3 regions of the Streptomyces sp. NPDC002845 genome follow, and region 3 is predicted to be linked to each of the others. Evidence: riboswitches for the same ligand, from Rfam matches in the RefSeq annotation. Region 3 holds a riboswitch; each other region holds the start of a gene.
What was found. Region 3 has a riboswitch for cyclic di-AMP ahead of ACWD3C_RS41025 (transglycosylase family protein). Riboswitches for the same ligand answer to the same signal wherever they lie in the genome.
Positions count from the first base shown of each region.

Region 1: linked by a shared signal. The riboswitch ahead of ACWD3C_RS04915 (C40 family peptidase) and the one ahead of ACWD3C_RS41025 (transglycosylase family protein) in region 3 are both predicted to bind cyclic di-AMP.
Region 2: linked by a shared signal. The riboswitch ahead of ACWD3C_RS14615 (M23 family metallopeptidase) and the one ahead of ACWD3C_RS41025 (transglycosylase family protein) in region 3 are both predicted to bind cyclic di-AMP.

Region 1 is NZ_JBSFUU010000005.1:62,176-67,850, reverse strand. It holds gene ACWD3C_RS04925 (ATP-dependent Clp protease proteolytic subunit) at 1-628, shown strand, start outside; gene ACWD3C_RS04920 (hypothetical protein) at 635-943, shown strand; cyclic di-AMP (ydaO/yuaA leader) riboswitch at 1,312-1,476, shown strand; gene ACWD3C_RS04915 (C40 family peptidase) at 1,480-1,953, shown strand; gene ACWD3C_RS04910 (DUF6328 family protein) at 2,106-2,678, shown strand; gene ACWD3C_RS04905 (ATP-binding protein) at 2,692-3,150, opposite strand; gene ACWD3C_RS04900 (helix-turn-helix domain-containing protein) at 3,398-4,258, shown strand; gene ACWD3C_RS04895 (DUF397 domain-containing protein) at 4,268-4,492, shown strand; gene ACWD3C_RS04890 (8-amino-7-oxononanoate synthase) at 4,573-5,675, opposite strand, start outside.
Region 2 is NZ_JBSFUU010000017.1:22,288-27,962, forward strand. It holds gene ACWD3C_RS14605 (PrsW family intramembrane metalloprotease) at 1-350, shown strand, start outside; gene ACWD3C_RS14610 (aldo/keto reductase) at 357-1,301, opposite strand; gene ACWD3C_RS14615 (M23 family metallopeptidase) at 1,419-2,465, opposite strand; cyclic di-AMP (ydaO/yuaA leader) riboswitch at 2,477-2,634, opposite strand; tRNA gene ACWD3C_RS14620 (tRNA-Met) at 2,947-3,020, opposite strand; gene ACWD3C_RS14625 (dihydrofolate reductase family protein) at 3,128-4,273, opposite strand; gene ACWD3C_RS14630 (MarR family winged helix-turn-helix transcriptional regulator) at 4,387-4,902, shown strand; gene ACWD3C_RS14635 (GTP cyclohydrolase II) at 5,136-5,675, shown strand, end outside.
Region 3 is NZ_JBSFUU010000093.1:17,936-23,610, reverse strand. It holds gene ACWD3C_RS41040 (tetratricopeptide repeat protein) at 1-243, shown strand, start outside; gene ACWD3C_RS41035 (cytochrome P450 family protein) at 240-1,538, shown strand; gene ACWD3C_RS41030 (transglycosylase family protein) at 1,688-2,752, shown strand; cyclic di-AMP (ydaO/yuaA leader) riboswitch at 2,929-3,104, shown strand; gene ACWD3C_RS41025 (transglycosylase family protein) at 3,110-3,826, shown strand; gene eno (phosphopyruvate hydratase) at 4,280-5,569, shown strand.

The DNA of each region.
Region 1 (5,675 bases), on a different contig from region 3:
TCCGTCCGCCCGCTATGTCCTGCCCGAGTTCACCGAGCGCACGAGCGCGGGGCAGCGGACGCTGGATCCGTACTCGAAGCTCCTGGAGGAGCGGATCGTGTTCCTCGGGACGCAGATCGACGACACGTCGGCGAACGACGTGATGGCGCAGTTCATGCACCTCGAGTACCAGTCGCCCGACCAGGACATCTCGCTGTACATCAACTCCCCCGGCGGCTCGTTCAGCGCGATGACGGCGATCTACGACACGATGCAGTTCGTCGGATGCGACGTGGAGACCATCTGCCTGGGCCAGGCCGGGTCGGGCGCCGCGGTGCTGCTGGCCGCGGGCACCCCGGGCAAGCGGTTCGCGCTGCCTGACGCCCGCTTGGTGATCCATCAGCCGTCACTGCTCGAACCGGTCGAGGGCCAGGCGAGCGATCTGGCGATCCAGGCCGAGGAGTTGACGCGCAACCGCCGGATGCTGGAGGAGATGCTCGTACGGCACACGGGTCAGACCCTGGAGCGGGTGCACGCCGACATCGAGCGGGACAAGATCCTGGACGCGCAGGCGGCGCTGGAATACGGCCTGGTGGACCAGATCATCCGGAGTCGCAAGGCCTCCCACGCCCTGCCCGGCGCGAGGTGAGCGCCGATGCTGCCACCCGAACTGCCCCCGCTGCCCGCGCTGACACGCGCCGAGGCGGAGTTGATCGACCGTTACCTCGACGTGGTCGACCTGCTCGGCCGGATCAACCCGTCCCGCGCGGGCGACACCTATCGCGGACTGCGCGCCGCCCAGGCCCTGGTGAGCAAGGCGACGGCCCTGCGGGACGCACTCGCCCTGATGCATCAGCGCGGGGAGCATGAAGTGCACGCCCCCACCCTCACGCAGGCCCTGCGGGTCCTCGACGGCGAACGGCGCGCGGCCCGGGTCACGCTGCCGCCCGGCACGGCGGGTTGACGCGAGCCGACCGATCCCGGGTCGCACGCCGGAGCGAGGAGGCGTCCGGCCCGGGCTTCCCACGGACCACGTGGCGTCACTCCGATGACCCAGACGTTCATCCTTTCAAAAGCCCGCAGAAGTTGCGCAACGCGCGTATGTCCAGGGCGGAATCGGACACTCCGTTGCTGGTACGAACGCCGTCGATCTCCTGGACACCCGCCCATGGGAAGGGGTGTCCACCCGAACGGGTGAGTGGTGAGTAACACCACAAATCCCTGATTCCGCTCGGCATTTCCGACATCCGTGCGCCAAGATCCCTTCCGACGACAAGCCCCCGCCGCAGCGGCGGGGCGATCCGGGCGGACGCCGAGTCCTGCCGCCGCCCGGATGACCGGTCGACAGAGGTGGATCGGCAGGAGTGGAGGACCCAGCAAGGCGGGCCGCCGGAGATATCCGGGCGGTCCTTGGGGTGAAGCCGCAGCACGCGGCCGGGCAACTTCGCCAGCCCGAATCCGACAGGTCATCCTTCACAGGCGGCTGACGAAGGGTTGCGCATGACTGCGCTCAATCGTGTCCCGTCGCTGTTGACCCGGGCCGGCACGGCCTCGGCCCTCACCCTGGCCGCCGTCGGCGGCAGCATCGCGGTTCCGGGCGTCGCCTCCGACGCCGATGCGGCAACCGCTGCGACAAAGGCACTCAAGGTCGCGGCCTCCAAGAAGGGATCCCCGTACAAGTACGGCGCCGAGGGCCCCAAGCGGTTCGACTGCTCCGGGCTGACCCTCTACTCGTACAAGAAGGCGGGCAAGTCGCTGCCCCGTACCGCGGCGCAGCAGTACAACAAGACGAAGCACGTCTCCGCCAAGAGCCGCAAGCTCGGAGACCTGGTGTTCTTCCACTCGGGATCGAACGTCTACCACGTCGGCATCTACGCCGGGAAGGGCAAGATCTGGCACTCCCCGAAGACCGGGGATGTGGTGAGGCTCCAGAAGATCTGGACGAGGAGCGTCTGGTACGGCCGGGTCGCGTGACCTGCTCGCGGGGGCGGCGGCCCTGATCGCCGCCGCCCTCGCGGGACGCGCCCCTCCCGGGTGCGTCACGAACCGCCGCCGAACCGCCGCGTGCCCCGGCATCGCCGCCCTCACCAGGCGTAACGCCGACCGGAGTGGTTACCCGTGTATCCATGGCCGACCAACGCACGTCCCCGGCGTCAGCGGCACGCGGCGAGGCTCCGCCGGCACGCCATGAGACCCCGCTCGAACGCGCCGACCGCAACTTCGTCGAGCTGCTCCAGGAGCTGCGCGTCACCCAGACCGGCGTGCAGATCCTCTTCGCGTTCCTGCTGACCCTGGCGTTCACCCCGCGCTTCCCGGACCTCGACTCGGTCCAGCGCGCCACCTACGTCACCACGCTGCTGCTGGCGGTCCTCTCGGCCGCGCTCTTCACCGCCCCGGCCGCGCTGCACCGTTCCCTGTTCCAGCAGAACGCCAAACCCGTCATCGTCCAGGTCTCCTCCCGGCTGGCCACCTTCGGCCTGGCCGTGCTGACGCTGACGTTCGCCGGGTCGGTCCTGCTCGTCGTGGACGTGACGCTGAACCGGGGTGCCGGCATCGCCGCCGGAGGGGGCACGTTCCTCGCCTGCGTGGCACTGTGGGGCGTCCTGCCCCGGCTGGTGCGGCGCACCCGCCTCCGCGGTGACACCACCCCGCCGACGGCTCCGCCGGAGGCACCGCCGCGAAGGCCGCGACAGAGATGAGCCCCGGACCCGCTCAGGGCTCCTGCTGCCCACCCGTCGTCACCGGCCGCACACGTGCCGTCCACGGCAGTTCGATCGCGACCGTTTTACCGCCCTCGCGGGTGGGTCTGACGCTGAGTCTGCCGCCGCACTCGGCGGCGAGCCAGCGGATGATGACCATGCCGCGGCCGTTGTCCTGCTGGACGGCGGCAGGCAAACGTTTCGGGAAGCGCGGATGGCTGTCGGTGACGCCGATGCGCAGCTGCTCGTCACGGTCGAGCGCGACGTCCACGGTGAACGTGGGCGACTGCCCGAGCGTGTGCTGGACGGCGTTGGTGGCGAGTTCGGACACGATCAGGCGTACGGTGTCCGCGATTTCGGTGTCGCCCGGCAGGCCCCATTCGGCCAGCACGTTCGCGACGTATTTGCGGGCCGCGGAGACCGAGGCTGGATCGCTCGGCAGAGTGACGGATGCTTCCTGGTGGTCTGCCATGGCGACGTCGTCCCTTTCCCACACGGGACCGGTGTCCGACACGGAGCGGATGGTTCGAGACGGTCCCGGACTGGTGCTTGCGCCAGATTGCCATCACCAGGGCCGTCATGGTGCCGATCCGCCAAGACATGCATATATCTGTCGCTCGAAGCGGTGAACTCTCCGACGACCGACCGTATTTGGGAGCCCCCTCGGTCCATCCTCTACCGTCGCCCTGACACCGCGCGCCGGGCGAAAGGAGCAGACCATGCGGTACGGTCCCGCGGTGCGCCGTCGCAAGCTCGGTGCCGAGTTGCGTGTCCTGCGCACCCGTGTCGGCCTCACCAGTAGCGAGGCCGCGCGCCTCGTCGGCTGGCACCAGTCCAAAGTGAGCCGGATCGAGACCGGCGCCAGCGGGGTGAAGCCGGAGGACGTACGGCTGCTGCTGGACGCGTACGAGGTGCGGGACGCCGAACTGCGCGAGTTTCTGCTGGTGCTGGCGGGAGGCGAGGACGGCGGCGGACGGCACAACTGGTGGCACGCCTATCGCGGGGTCCTGCCGCCGACGTACCGCGACTTCATCAGCCTGGAGTCGCAGGCCAGCGGGATGCGCACGCTGGAGACCTCCGTGGTGCCGGGGCTGTTGCAGACACCGGAGTACGCCCGCGCGGTCACCCGGGCCGCGGTGGAGGGGCTGGAGGACGACAAGCTGGACGCGCTCGTGGAGGTACGGCTCGCCCGGCAGGACGTGCTGCGGGCGGAGCCGCCGATAAGGCTGAACGCTGTCCTGGACGAGGCGGTTCTGCGGCGGGAGGTCGGCGGACCGGAGGTCATGGAGCGACAGCTGAGGCGGCTGAGGGAGGCGGCGACTCTGCCTCAAGTGCGACTGCAGGTACTGCCGTTCACTGCTGGGGCGCACATCGGCATCACCGGCCCTTTCGTAATCTTCTCATTTTCGAGCACATCCGATCTGGATGTGGTTGTTCTCGACCATTTGACGAGTAGCCTCTATCTGGAGCGGAAAGAAGACCTCCAGGCCTACCTTGAGGCCTTCAACGCCCTTCAGTTCCACGCCCTTTCGCCCAAGGAATCGTTGGATTACATCGCCGGGTCAGCTGGCGGCGTGTAAGGAGGCACCATGTCTGCACTGCCTCGGTCCGTACCTTCCAGTACCGCGCTACGCGGTGTGCAATGGCGGCGCAGCAGCCGCAGTACCGGAATGAACAACTGCGTCGAGACGGCCCGCCCGGGCCCCGGCCCCTGGGCCGGACTGGTGGCCGTACGCGACTCGAAGAACACGGCGGGGTCCGCCCTGCTGTTCGCCCCCGAGGTGTGGGAGGAGTTCATCGCCACGCTTCACTGACCCTGTCCGCGATCACCGGACCCGTTCGGTCACCGGTGGTCACTTCCACCGATCGCGACGCACGGCCGTGTCACGCCGACTCATGGTCGCGTCTCGCAGATCACCCGCACGGCCCGGTCGAGCTGCCCGGCGGTGAGATCCGCCCGGGCGGTCAGCCTCAGCCGTGAGATGCCATCCGGCACGGACGGTGGGCGGAAGCAGCCGACGGCGAGACCCGCCGCGCGGCAGTCGGCCGCCCACCGCACCGCCTGCTCCGGCGACGGGGCACGCACGGAAACGACGGCGGCATCGGGCCGTACCGCTTCGAGCCCGGCCGCCGTCAGCCGTGTGTGCAGTTCCGTCGCCACCTCGCGCGCCCGCGCGGCACGCTCCGGTTCCCGGCGCAGCAGTCGCAGCGCGGCGAGGGCCGCACCGGTCGCGGCCGGGGCCAGACCGGTGTCGAAGATGAAGGTGCGGGCCGCGTTGACCAGGTGGTCGATCACCCGGGCCGGGCCGAGCACGGCGCCGCCCTGGCTGCCCAGCGACTTGGACAGCGTGACCGTCACGACGACGTCCGGCGCACCTGCGAGCCCCGCCGCGTACGGAGCGCCCCGGCCCCCGTCGCCGAGCACCCCGAGCCCGTGCGCGTCGTCGACGACCAGCCCGGCGCCGTACTCCCGGCACGCCTCGGCCAGTCCCGCCAGCGGGGCCGCGTCGCCGTCCACCGAGAACACCGTGTCGGACACGGCGACGGCGGGCCCCGTGTGGGTGCCGAGCGCCTTGCGGACCGCCTCCGGGGCGGCGTGCGCGACCACCTGGGCCGTCCCGCGCGCCAGCCGGCAGCCGTCGATCAGTGAGGCGTGGTTGCCCGCGTCCGACACGATGAGGGAGCCGTGCGGGGCGAGGGCGGTGACGGCGGCGAGGTTGGCGGCGTATCCCGAGGAGAAGACGAGCGCCGCCTCGACGCCGCAGAAGGCGGCCAGTTCGCGTTCCAGGTCGCCGTGCAGTTCGGTGGTGCCGGTGACGAGCCGGGAGCCGGTGGCTCCCCCGCCCCACGTCCGCGCGGCCTCGGCGGCGGCCTCGGTGATCTCGGGGTGGCGGGCGAGCCCCAGATAGTCGTTGCTCGCCAGGTCGAGGAGCGGCGAGTCGGCGGGGCGCGGACGCAGGGTCCGTACGAGCCCGGCGCGGCGGCGCGCCCGCGCCT
Region 2 (5,675 bases), on a different contig from region 3:
CGGCCCGCTCGGTCGCGGACTACGAGGCGTACGCGACCTCCCTGGCCTTCCTGCGGCACCGGGGCCGCCAGGGCCGCGCGGGCGTCGATTTCGTCGTACGGGAACGGGAGTTGCTCTTCGAGCTGTGGCGCCGCCGCGAGCTCGCCCGCCCCGCCCTGGCACACGCGGCCCGGTGCACGGCACCGACGCCGGTACCTGTGCCGATACCGCCACCGGTGCAGTGGCCCGGACACGGGCAGGGACACGGACAGGAAAACGGATACGGATACGGATACGGGCAGGGGTACGCGCCGACGGCGCCCTATCCCGCGTACACGGCGTACAACCCACACAACCCGTACAGGTCCTGACGGAACCTACGCCGAAGCCTCCGTCAGCCTCCCGGCCTCCTCCTCCGTCAGGGTCACGTCCGCCACCGCCAGCAGCGCCGGAAGCTGCTCCACCGTGCGCGCCGAGGCGATGGGGGCGGCGACCGTCGGCCGGCCGGCGATCCAGGCGAGGGCGACGGTGGCGGGCTCGACACCGCGGTCCCCGGCGATGTCGTCCAGGGCGGCCAGGACGCGTACGCCCCGGTCGGTCTCCAGGTGGGCGCCCGCGCCCACCGCACGCGGGCTCTCGACCGTCGTACCCGGCCGGTACTTGCCCGTGAGGAAGCCGCTGGCCAGGGCGAAGTACGGGACGGCGGACAGGCCGGAGGCGGCGACCACGTCCTGCAGGGCACCCTCGTACGTGGTGCGCGAGACCAGGTTGTAGTGGGGCTGCAGGGCCACGTAGCGTGCCAGACCCTCGCGGTCGGAGAACTCCAGGGAGGCCGTCAGGCGCTCCGGGGTGATGTTGGAGGCGGCGATCGCGCGGACCTTGCCGGCCTTCACCAGTTCGTCGAGGGCGGTGATGATCTCCTCGACCGGCACCTCGGGCTTGTCGAAGTGGGTGTAGTACAGGTCGATGTAATCGGTGCCGAGGCGGCGCAGGGAGGCGTCGGCGGCGGCCTTGATGTTGGCGGCGGACAGTCCCTGGTACTCGGGGTGCTGGCTGACCTTGGTGGCGATCACGACGTCATCGCGATTGCCGCGGGCCCGCACCCACTTGCCGATGACCGTCTCGGACTCCCCGCCCGAGTTGCCCTCGGCCCACGCCGAGTAATAGTCGGCCGAGTCGACGAAGTTGCCGCCCACCGCCGCGTACGCGTCCAGCACGGCGAAGGACTGTGCCTCGTCGGCGGTCCAGCCGAAGACGTTGCCGCCGAGGGAGAGCGGGAAGACCTCAAGGTCGGACGAGCCCAGCTTGCGCAGAGAAGTCATGGTCATGCTCTACGTCAACTGCCGGGCCGGGCAAGCGCATTCCGCACGACCGGCCCCAACAGCCTCGGGTTCCCCAAGATCCCGTAAAACCGGGAGCCTGGACTCACGACTCACGCCTTACGGGTTCAGCCCCTTGCTCTGCAGCCACGCCATCGGGTCGATCCCGGAGCTGCTGCCGGCGGTGTGGACCTCCAGGTGGAGGTGAGCGCCGGTGACGTTGCCGGTGGCGCCGACGCGGCCGATGATGTCGCCCGTGGCGACCTGCTGGCCGACGCTGACGTTGATGGAGGACTGGTGGGCGTACCAGATCTCCGTGCCGTCCTCCAGGGTGAGCACCGTCTTGTAGCCGTACGACCCGTCCCAGCCGGCCGACGTGATCGTGCCGCTGTGCACGGCCTTGATCAGCGTGCCCGTGGGGGCGGCGAAGTCGAGGCCGGTGTGGTAGCCGGAGGACCACAGGGCGCCGGCCTGGCCGAAGTAGGAGGTGATGGTGTACGAGGAGGTCGGCAGCGTGTACTGCCTGGCGAGCTCGGCGAGACGCTCCTCCTCGGCCTTCTGCCGGGCCTCCTCCTCCGCCTGCCTCTTCTCCTCGGCGGCCTTGGCCTCGGCCTCCTTCTTCTCCTTGGCGGCGAGTTCGGCGGCCTTCTCCGCGGCCTTGGCCTCGGCGGCCTTGGCGGCGGCGGTGTCGACCTGGTCCTGCTGGGACTCGGCCTGCTGGATGATGCGGGCGCGCAGTGCCTCACCGGCGTTGGTCGTACCGGAATCGGTGTCGGCCGTGGTCAGGCCGGCGCTGGTGAGCGGAGCCTCGGAAGCCTGCGGCTCTTCCTCCTCCTCGTCCGATTCCTCGAACACCGAGCCCACGCTCGGCAGGTCGGGCAGCGAGATGGACACCGGCGGCTTGCCGGTCTGCGCGGTGGCCATGCCGCCCGCGCCGACCGCGGCTATGACGCCGACGCCCAGAACCGTGGAGCTGCGGGCGAGTCCTCCCCCGCGCTGCTTGCTTACGCGGTGCCGGCCGCGAACGGGACGAATGGACTCCTCGGTGGGATTCCACTCCTGCCAGGGACCCTCGTCCTTGCTGTCGTAGCCGCCGTAGGCGAAGGTGTCGCCGCTGTGCTGGCTCGGCACGGACGGAGCTTCTGGGGCAGGCCGGTTGGACGCCACGTAGGCGTACTCCTTTCCTTCCTTCTCGCCTACCGGGTTAGCTGACGGGTTCGGAGCAGGAAGGTCTCCTACGCGCGTAAACCTGCCGTACTTCCACGGCGGCTTCCGCCCGATTCACCCCAAGGTGGTGGTTCCCCGGTTCCCTTACGGGATTCGGCGCGTGCGCACGGAGCCGCCTCTTGTGACGGCTGGGACAACCGCGCTGCGTTATCGAACGTTAATAGACCCCGGGGCCGTATTCCAAGCTGTTCCGGATGATCGATCAGTCTTTTGCGCTGGACTTACGGGCCATGAGGGGCCTAAATCGGGCGAGTTGACCTCGGCTCATAAACCTCGGCTCATCTGACGTTGTGTCAGTTGTTATGCGGAGGGGGGTCGGTCGGGCACGCTTTGTGACAACGATCAGCCGCGCAGAAAGCCGCCCACGCCCACGCAAAGCCGAGGGCCGGAACTCGAATGAGTTCCGGCCCTCGGCCATCAGTAGCGGGGACAGGATTTGAACCTGCGACCTCTGGGTTATGAGCCCAGCGAGCTACCGAGCTGCTCCACCCCGCGGCGATGTCTCAAGTGTACGCCATCCGCGGACCGCCCAGCACCAGGGTTTACGGCGGTGACCTGTCACCCGGGGATCGGCGACCTGTCACGCAGGAATCGGTGACCTGTCACCCGGGCAACAGGTGGCGGTTCGGCTCCTTCGCCCGCTGCTCGTACTCGGGCAGGACGAGCACGTCGACCCCGGCGTCCGCGAGGAGTCCGCTGCCGTCGGCGGCGGTGACGAAGGTGTCGGGCTCGCGCCAGGCGGTGACGACGCGCCGTACGCCCGCGTCGAGGATCAGTCGGGCGCAGGGGGAGGCGGGGCGGGAGGCGCGGCGGGCGCAGGGCTCCAGGCTGCTGTAGACGGTGGCGGAGGCGAGGCTCGGGTCGGCGGGGTCGAGCTTGGCGAGGGCGGCCTCCTCAGCGTGGACGACCGGGTCGGTGCCCTCGCGGGAGTGACCGCGGGCCAGCTCCGTGCCGTCGGCCGCGACGATCACCGCGCCCACACTGAAGGCCGTCCGCGAGGGCGGGCACTGCGCCGCCAGCTCGCAGGCCAGCTTCAGCCAGTGCCGGTCGGCGGCGGAGGGCTCGCTTCTGGCCCCCGGGACCGTGGGGACGTACCGCATGAGGACGACGTCACCGACGGGCCGGGTCTCCAGGAGCCGCATCCGGCCGGTCGGGCCGCCGGGGTACGGCCCCGTCCCGAACATGCGGGGCGCGTCCGCCTCCCCCACGAACACCGGGGCGACGGCGAGCTGCAGCTCGTCGGCGAGCCCCTGCTGGAGCAACTGGGTGTGGACCCGGCCGCCGCCCTCGACCATGAGACGCCCGATGCCGCGTACGGTGCCGAGGTGGTCGAGGACCGCCCGCCAGTCCAGCTCGGGGCCGAGGGCCACGACGTCGGCGGTGTCGCCGAGCCCGCGCAGCCGTTCGGCGCCCTTGTCCGTCGTATAGACGACCTTCTCGCCGCCCGTGTGCCAGAACTGTGCCGTCGGGTCGAGGTCCCCGGACGCGCTGACCGTGACCTTGAGCGGGTACGCCGGGAGCCCGGCGGCGACCCGGGCGGCGCGGCGGTCGGACGAGTTGACCAGGAGCCGGGGGTTGTCGGTGCGCAGGGTGCCAGCGCCGATCAGGATCGCGTCGCTGGCCGCCCGTACCTCGTCGACCCGGTCGAAGTCGGCCGGGCCCGAGAGCAGCAGCCGGTCGGGGCCGGTGTCGTCCAGGAAGCCGTCGAGGGAGACGGCGGCGGACAACAGGACGTAGGGGTGGGGCATGGGGCTCGCTCCCGTGGTCGTGGTCGTGGTCATCGTGGTCGTGACCGGTCGGCCGGGGGCGTGTCACTCACCCGGTCTTGGTTCAAGTTTTAAACAATAACTACACTGTCCGTATGACGACCCGCTGGCTCACCCCTGAGGAACAACGCGCCTGGCGCGCGTACATCGCCGCGCAGCTGCTCCTGGAGGACGCCCTCGACCGGCAGCTCCAGCAGGAGGCCGGCATGCCGCACCTGTACTACTCCGTCCTGGCCGGCCTCTCCGAGGCCCCGGACCGCCGACTGCGGATGACCGATCTCGCCGAGAGACTGAAGATCACGCGCAGCCGGCTGACGTACGCCGTGACCCGGCTGGAGAAGGACGGGGCGGTACGGCGCGAGGGCTGCACCTCGGACAAACGCGGAAGCCTCGCGGTGCTGACGGACGAGGGCATGGCCCTTCTGGAGCGTACGGCACCGGGGCATGTCGAGACGGTCCGGAAGGCGGTCTTCGATCACCTCACCCCGGAGCAGGTGGGGCAGCTGGAGCGGATCTGCTCGGGGATCGCGCAGGCGCTCCAGGGTGACGATCCCAAGGCGACGGCCCCCGACGACCTGCCGTGGCGTCGCCGGTCGTGCTCTTCGGGATAGCGCGCACGTCCGTCCATCCGTCCGTCCGTCCATCCGTGCGCCTCTCCGGGGAATGGCTCGCTCTCTACAGGGGTTGCTCCACGGGTTACTCCAGGGGTTGATCCACGAGTTACTCCAGGGGTTGATCCAGGGGTTGCTTGAAATTTGAAGCAGAGTTAGAGTCCCTGTGGACGATGTGCTTCAGTTTTGAAACGTATCGCCGACCCCGCACCCCGTCTGGACCGGAGAACCGCATGCCCGACTACCCCGCCGCCACCCCGCGCGCCCGCGTCCGGGTACCGCTGCGCTTCAACGACGGCTACAGCGTCGACGCCGAACTGGTCACCTTCCATGGCCTGACCGACGGCCAGGAGCACGTGGCCGTCGTACTCGGCGAACCAGGTCGCACAGGCCACGTGCCCTTGGTCCGCCTGCATTCCGAGTGCCTGACCGGCGACGTCTTCGGCTCGGCCCGCTGCGACTGCGGCCCGCAGCTGCGCGAGGCGGTGGAGCAGATCGCCGACCACGGGGGCGTGCTCCTCTACCTCCGCCAGGAGGGCCGGGGCATCGGCCTCTACAACAAGCTCGACGCGTACGCCCTCCAGGACCAGGGCCTCGACACATACGAGGCGAACGCGGCCCTCGGCCTCCCCGAGGACGCCCGCGACTACACGGCCGCCGCCCAGATGCTCCAGGCCCTCGGCATCCCCACCCTCGACCTGCTCTCCAACAACCCCGACAAGGCCGGCCAACTCCGCGACCTGGGCATCGACGTCCGCCACCGGGTCCCCACC
Region 3 (5,675 bases):
AAATTCCTCAGCCGTACCGGTGCCGTGCAGGAAGGGGAGGAACTCCTCCGCCAGGCAGCCGACCAAGGAAGCGGCGAGGCCGCGTACTGGCTGTGGAAGCTGCTGAAGGAGCGCGGCGGAGAGCCCGTGGAAGCCGACGAATGGCTTCGCAGAGCCGCCGAGCAAGGCCACTACTACGCGAAGAAGCTCCTGGGCCGGCTCCCCACACCCCCCTCCGACCCGCCCGCTACCGTCAAGGAGTGACCAACCACCCCCAGCCCGCCACCCCCACCGGCACCGCCCCAGAACTCTTCACCTGGGAATTCGCCACCAACCCCTACCCCGCCTACGCTTGGCTCCGCGAGCACGCCCCCGTGCACAGGACCCGCCTCCCCAGCGGAGTGGAGGCATGGCTCGTCACCCGTTACGCCGACGCCAAGCAGACCCTTGCCGACCCGCGCCTCTCCAAGAATCCGGCGCACCACGACGAACCGGCGCACGCCAAGGGCAAGACCGGCATCCCCGGGGAACGCAAGGCCGAGTTGATGACGCACCTCCTCAACATCGACCCGCCGGACCACACCAGGCTCCGCAGGCTCGTGTCCAAGGCCTTCACGCCCCGCAGAGTCGCCGAGTTCGCCCCCCGAGTGCAGGAACTCACGGACCACCTCATCGACCAGTTCGCGGAGCAGGGAAGCGCGGATCTCATCCACGAGTTCGCGTTCCCCCTTCCCATCTACGTGATCTGCGACCTGCTCGGCGTCCCGCGCGAGGACCAGGACGACTTCCGGGACTGGGCGGGGATGATGATCCGGCACGGGGGAGGCCCGCGCGGCGGTGTCGCGCGGTCGGTGAAGAAGATACGCGGCTATCTCGCCGACCTCATCCACCGCAAGCGCGAGGCGCTGCCCGCCGAAGCCACGCCTGGCGAGGACCTGATCTCCGGCCTCATCCGCGCTTCCGACCACGGCGAGCACCTCACCGAGAACGAGGCGGCCGCCATGGCCTTTATCCTCCTGTTCGCCGGTTTTGAGACGACTGTGAACTTGATCGGTAATGGCTCTCATGCCCTGCTCACCCACCCCGAGCAACGCGCCTGCCTCCAGGCCTCCCTCGCCGCCGAGGAGACCGGGCTCCTGGAAACCGGCGTCGAGGAACTCCTGCGCTACGACGGCCCGGTCGAACTCGCCACGTGGCGCTTCGCCACGCGGCCGCTGAGCATCGGCGGGCAGGGCATCGCTCCCGGCGACCCCGTTCTCGTCGTCCTCGCTGCCGCCGACCGTGACCCGGCCCGTTTCGCCGACCCCGACACCCTCGACCTCGCCCGCCGCGACAACCAGCACCTCGGCTACGGCCACGGCATCCACTACTGCCTCGGCGCGCCCCTCGCCCGGCTGGAGGGGCAGACCGCGCTCGCCGCGCTCCTCACCCGGCTCCCCGATCTGCAACTGGCGGTGGATCCGGCCGATTTGAGATGGCGGGGAGGTCTCATCATGCGTGGACTACGCACGTTGCCTGTTGAGTTCACGCCCCGTGGCCAACCGCTCTCACCTGCGTAAAGGTGACACGCCTTCAATTCTGTGATCTTCACGTGATCTGCGCTGCATTAACTTGTGACAAGTGATCGGCTGCCGATACGTTCACCATCAGTGGGGCGGTGTGTCACACCCGCCGCGCTGGCCACTGCTGTCGCGTGAAAGGCAACCGCATGCTCTCCGGGAACGGTCGTCACCGTCGCCCCCGTCAGGCTCCGGCCCTCCTCGTAGCGGCGGGAGTCACCGGGTCCGCCATCGCGATCCCACTGCTCGGCGCCACCGGTGCGAGCGCGGCCAGCGGGGCGACCTGGGACCAGGTCGCGGAGTGCGAGAGCGGGGGAGCCTGGAGCGCCAACACCGGCAACGGGTACTACGGCGGACTCCAGTTGTCGCAGGAGAACTGGGAGAAGTACGGCGGCCGCGAGTACGCGGAGCGCGCCGACCAGGCCAGCCGTTCCCAGCAGATAGCCGTCGCCGAGAGAATCCTCGCCGACCAGGGCGTCGGCGTCTGGGCCTCCTGCGGCCTGCTCACCGGCCTCGGCAGGGACTCCGGCTCCGCCGACGTAGACACCGGGGTCGTGGGTGACGGCCAGTCCGGTTCATCTGACTCGTCCGACTCATCCGGTACTCCTGATTCATCCGGTATTTCTGGTTCGTCCGACGCTTCCGACCCGTCCGGTACCTCTGACTCATCCGGTACCTCCGACCCGTCCCCGGATGTCGCCGAAGGTTCCACCAAGGCCGACACCGGACTGGTCGACACCGGCGAGAGCACCTCACAGGACTCCGACAGCTCGGCCACAGGCGACACCGGGAGTGGCGCTTCCGGCAACTCCCAACAGGGCGCCGACTCTTCGACCGGCGGCGACGGCGAGGAGAGCGCCGAAACCGGCACCGAAACCGAAGTCGAAGCCGACACCGAAACCACCGGCACCGGCCGCCACCGCGGCGACAGTGCCGACGAGAGCGCCGACGAGGGCGCGACCGGCGGCCGTATCGACGACGGTCGTACCGGCACCCCCTCTGGCCGTCACGCCTCCCGCGAGGCGCCGGACGACGGCTCGTACGTCGTCCGTACCGGGGACACCCTGTGGGCGATCGCCGACTCCCTTGGCGTCGAAGGCGGATGGTCCGTGCTGTACGCAGACAACAGGGGGACGGTCGGTGCTGACCCGAACCACATCATGCCCGGTCAGACCCTGGAGCTCGGGGTCGAATCGGGCGAAAAGCAGCGGTAGTTCGCGTCATGCTTCGCACCGAATGCCCGTTTTGATCTCGGTGGGAGATGAATCACAGAAGCCCTGATCCTTTTTGAAATTCGGCGAATCGCGTGTTTACGGTCGTGACTGCTCGCCACAGCGGGCTCCTGCGGTCGTCACGCCGAATCCTGCCAACGGCCGCACGGGAACAGTCGTCGCGTCAAGCGCCGTAGGCAGGAGCGGGGGACCCAAGGTAAGTGCCGGGCCCGGCAGTTGATGCCGGAACCGGCTCGGGGTGAAGCCGTGCGGAAGCGAAAGCGATCCGCGCGGCCGGGCAACTCAACCGGCCCGAACCCGACAGCTCACCTCGTAGGCGTCGGTGAGGGGATCGCAAACATGCTGCACTCTTGCAAGGGCAAGCACCGTCGTCCGTCCAAGGCCAGCCGCCTCGTCGCGCTCGCCGGTGTCACCGGCGCCGCCATCGCCGCCCCGCTGATGGCCGCCGGCAGCGCCTCCGCCGCCACCGCCTCCGAGTGGGACGCGGTCGCGCAGTGCGAGTCCGGCGGCAACTGGTCCATCAACACCGGCAACGGGTACTACGGCGGCCTGCAGTTCTCGGCCTCGACCTGGGCCGGGTACGGCGGCACCCAGTACGCCGCCACCGCGGACCAGGCCACCAAGGCCCAGCAGATAGAGATCGCCGAGAAGGTCCTCGCGGGCCAGGGCAAGGGCGCCTGGCCGACCTGCGGCACGGGTCTGTCCAGCGCCGCGTACGACGGCGGCGCGAGCACCGGCACCGAAAGCTCCGCCAACAACTCCGGTTCCAGCTCCTCCGGTTCCAGCTCTTCGGGTTCCAGCTCCTCCGAGCAGGGCACCCAGGAGCAGGAGACCCGCGCCTCGCGTTCCTCCGAGCGGGCCACCGTCGAGACTCCGACCGGCAAGACGGTCAAGAAGGGCGACGGCGAGTACGAGGTCGTCTCCGGCGACACCCTCAGCGGCATCGCCGCCGAGAACGACGTCGAGGGTGGCTGGCAGAAGCTCTTCCAGCTGAACAAGGACATCATCGACGACGCCGACTTCATCTACCCGGGCCAGCAGCTGCACCTCGGCTGAAGCCGAAGCTGAAGCTGGGGCTGAAGCCGAACCAAGGCTGAGGCCGAGGCCGGCGGCCACTCCGGTTCGACAGGAGACTCATACGACTCTCAGTTGAACCAAAGGATCCTCACATCCGTGGTCCTCATACTGGAGGCCTCGTGAGGGTCACCCCCGTCCCCACGGGCTCCCCGCCCCGGTGCGTACTCCCCCGTACGCACCGGGGCGGGGCTTTTTCATCGCCACCTTCTTCGCCGCCCTTCGTCACCTTCATCCGGCACCTTCATCGCGACCTTCTCCGTCTCCCCACTTTTCTTCGCCACCCCTCTTTGTTCCGTTCGGGAACAATAGGTGCCGTCAGTCCTTGTCCACGGGACGGTCGGTCGGCTGGCCTATGTCCCGGAGGCGGTTAGGCTCTAGTCGCAAGGCCTTGCGCCCCGCACTCTCAGCGTCACATCCAAGAAGGAGATGCTCGTGCCGTCCATCGACGTCGTCGTAGCCCGGGAAATCCTGGACTCCCGAGGCAACCCCACGGTCGAGGTCGAGGTCGGCCTCGACGACGGCAGCACGGGTCGTGCCGCCGTTCCGTCCGGCGCTTCCACCGGCGCCTTCGAGGCCATCGAGCTCCGCGACGGTGACTCCAACCGCTACCTCGGCAAGGGCGTCGAGAAGGCCGTCCTCGCCGTCATCGAGCAGATCGGCCCGGAGCTGGTCGGCTACGACGCCACCGAGCAGCGCCTGATCGACCAGGCGATGTTCGACCTGGACGCCACCGACAACAAGGGCTCCCTCGGCGCCAACGCCATCCTCGGCGTCTCGCTCGCCGTCGCCCACGCCGCCTCCGAGGCCAGCGACCTCCCCCTCTTCCGCTACCTGGGCGGCCCGAACGCGCACCTGCTGCCGGTGCCGATGATGAACATCCTGAACGGCGGCTCGCACGCCGACTCCAACGTGGACATCCAGGAGTTCATGATCGCCCCGATCGGCGCGGAGTCTTTCTCCGAGGCCCTACGCTGGGGCGCCGAGGTCTACCACACCCTGAAGAAGGTCCTGAAGAGCAAGGGCCTGGCCACCGGCCTCGGCGACGAGGGCGGCTTCGCCCCGAACCTCGGCTCCAACCGCGAGGCCCTCGACCTCATCCTTGAGGCCGTCAAGGAGGCCGGCTACACCCCCGGCGAGCAGATCGCCCTCGCGCTCGACGTCGCCGCGTCCGAGTTCTACAAGGACGGCTCCTACGTCTTCGAGGGCAAGAACCGCACGGCCGCCGAGATGACGGAGTACTACGCGGAGCTGGTGGAGGCCTACCCGCTCGTCTCCATCGAGGACCCGCTGTTCGAGGACGACTGGGACGGCTGGAAGATCATCACCGAGAAGCTCGGCGACAAGGTCCAGCTCGTCGGCGACGACCTGTTCGTCACCAACCCGGAGCGCCTGGCCCGCGGCATCGAGGAGAAGTCCGCGAACGCCCTGCTGGTCAAGGTCAACCAGATCGGCTCGCTGACCGAGACCCTGGACGCCGTCGAGCTCGCCCAGCGCAACGGCTTCAAGTGCATGATGTCCCACCGCTCCGGCGAGACCGAGGACGTCACCATCGCCGACCTCGCAGTCGCCACCAACTGCGGCCAGATCAAGACGGGCGCCCCGGCCCGCTCCGAGCGCGTCGCCAAGTACAACCAGCTGCTGCGTATCGAGGAGATCCTCGACGACGCGGCGGTGTACGCGGGCCGCTCGGCCTTCCCGCGGTTTCGCTCTGCGAACCGTTAAGCACAGCGCTCTGCGAACCGTTAAGCACAGCAAGGGCTGACGGCAGCGGCGACAGCGGTCGCAACAGCGGCAGGAACAGCAGTAGGAAGCGTCGTACGTACGTCCC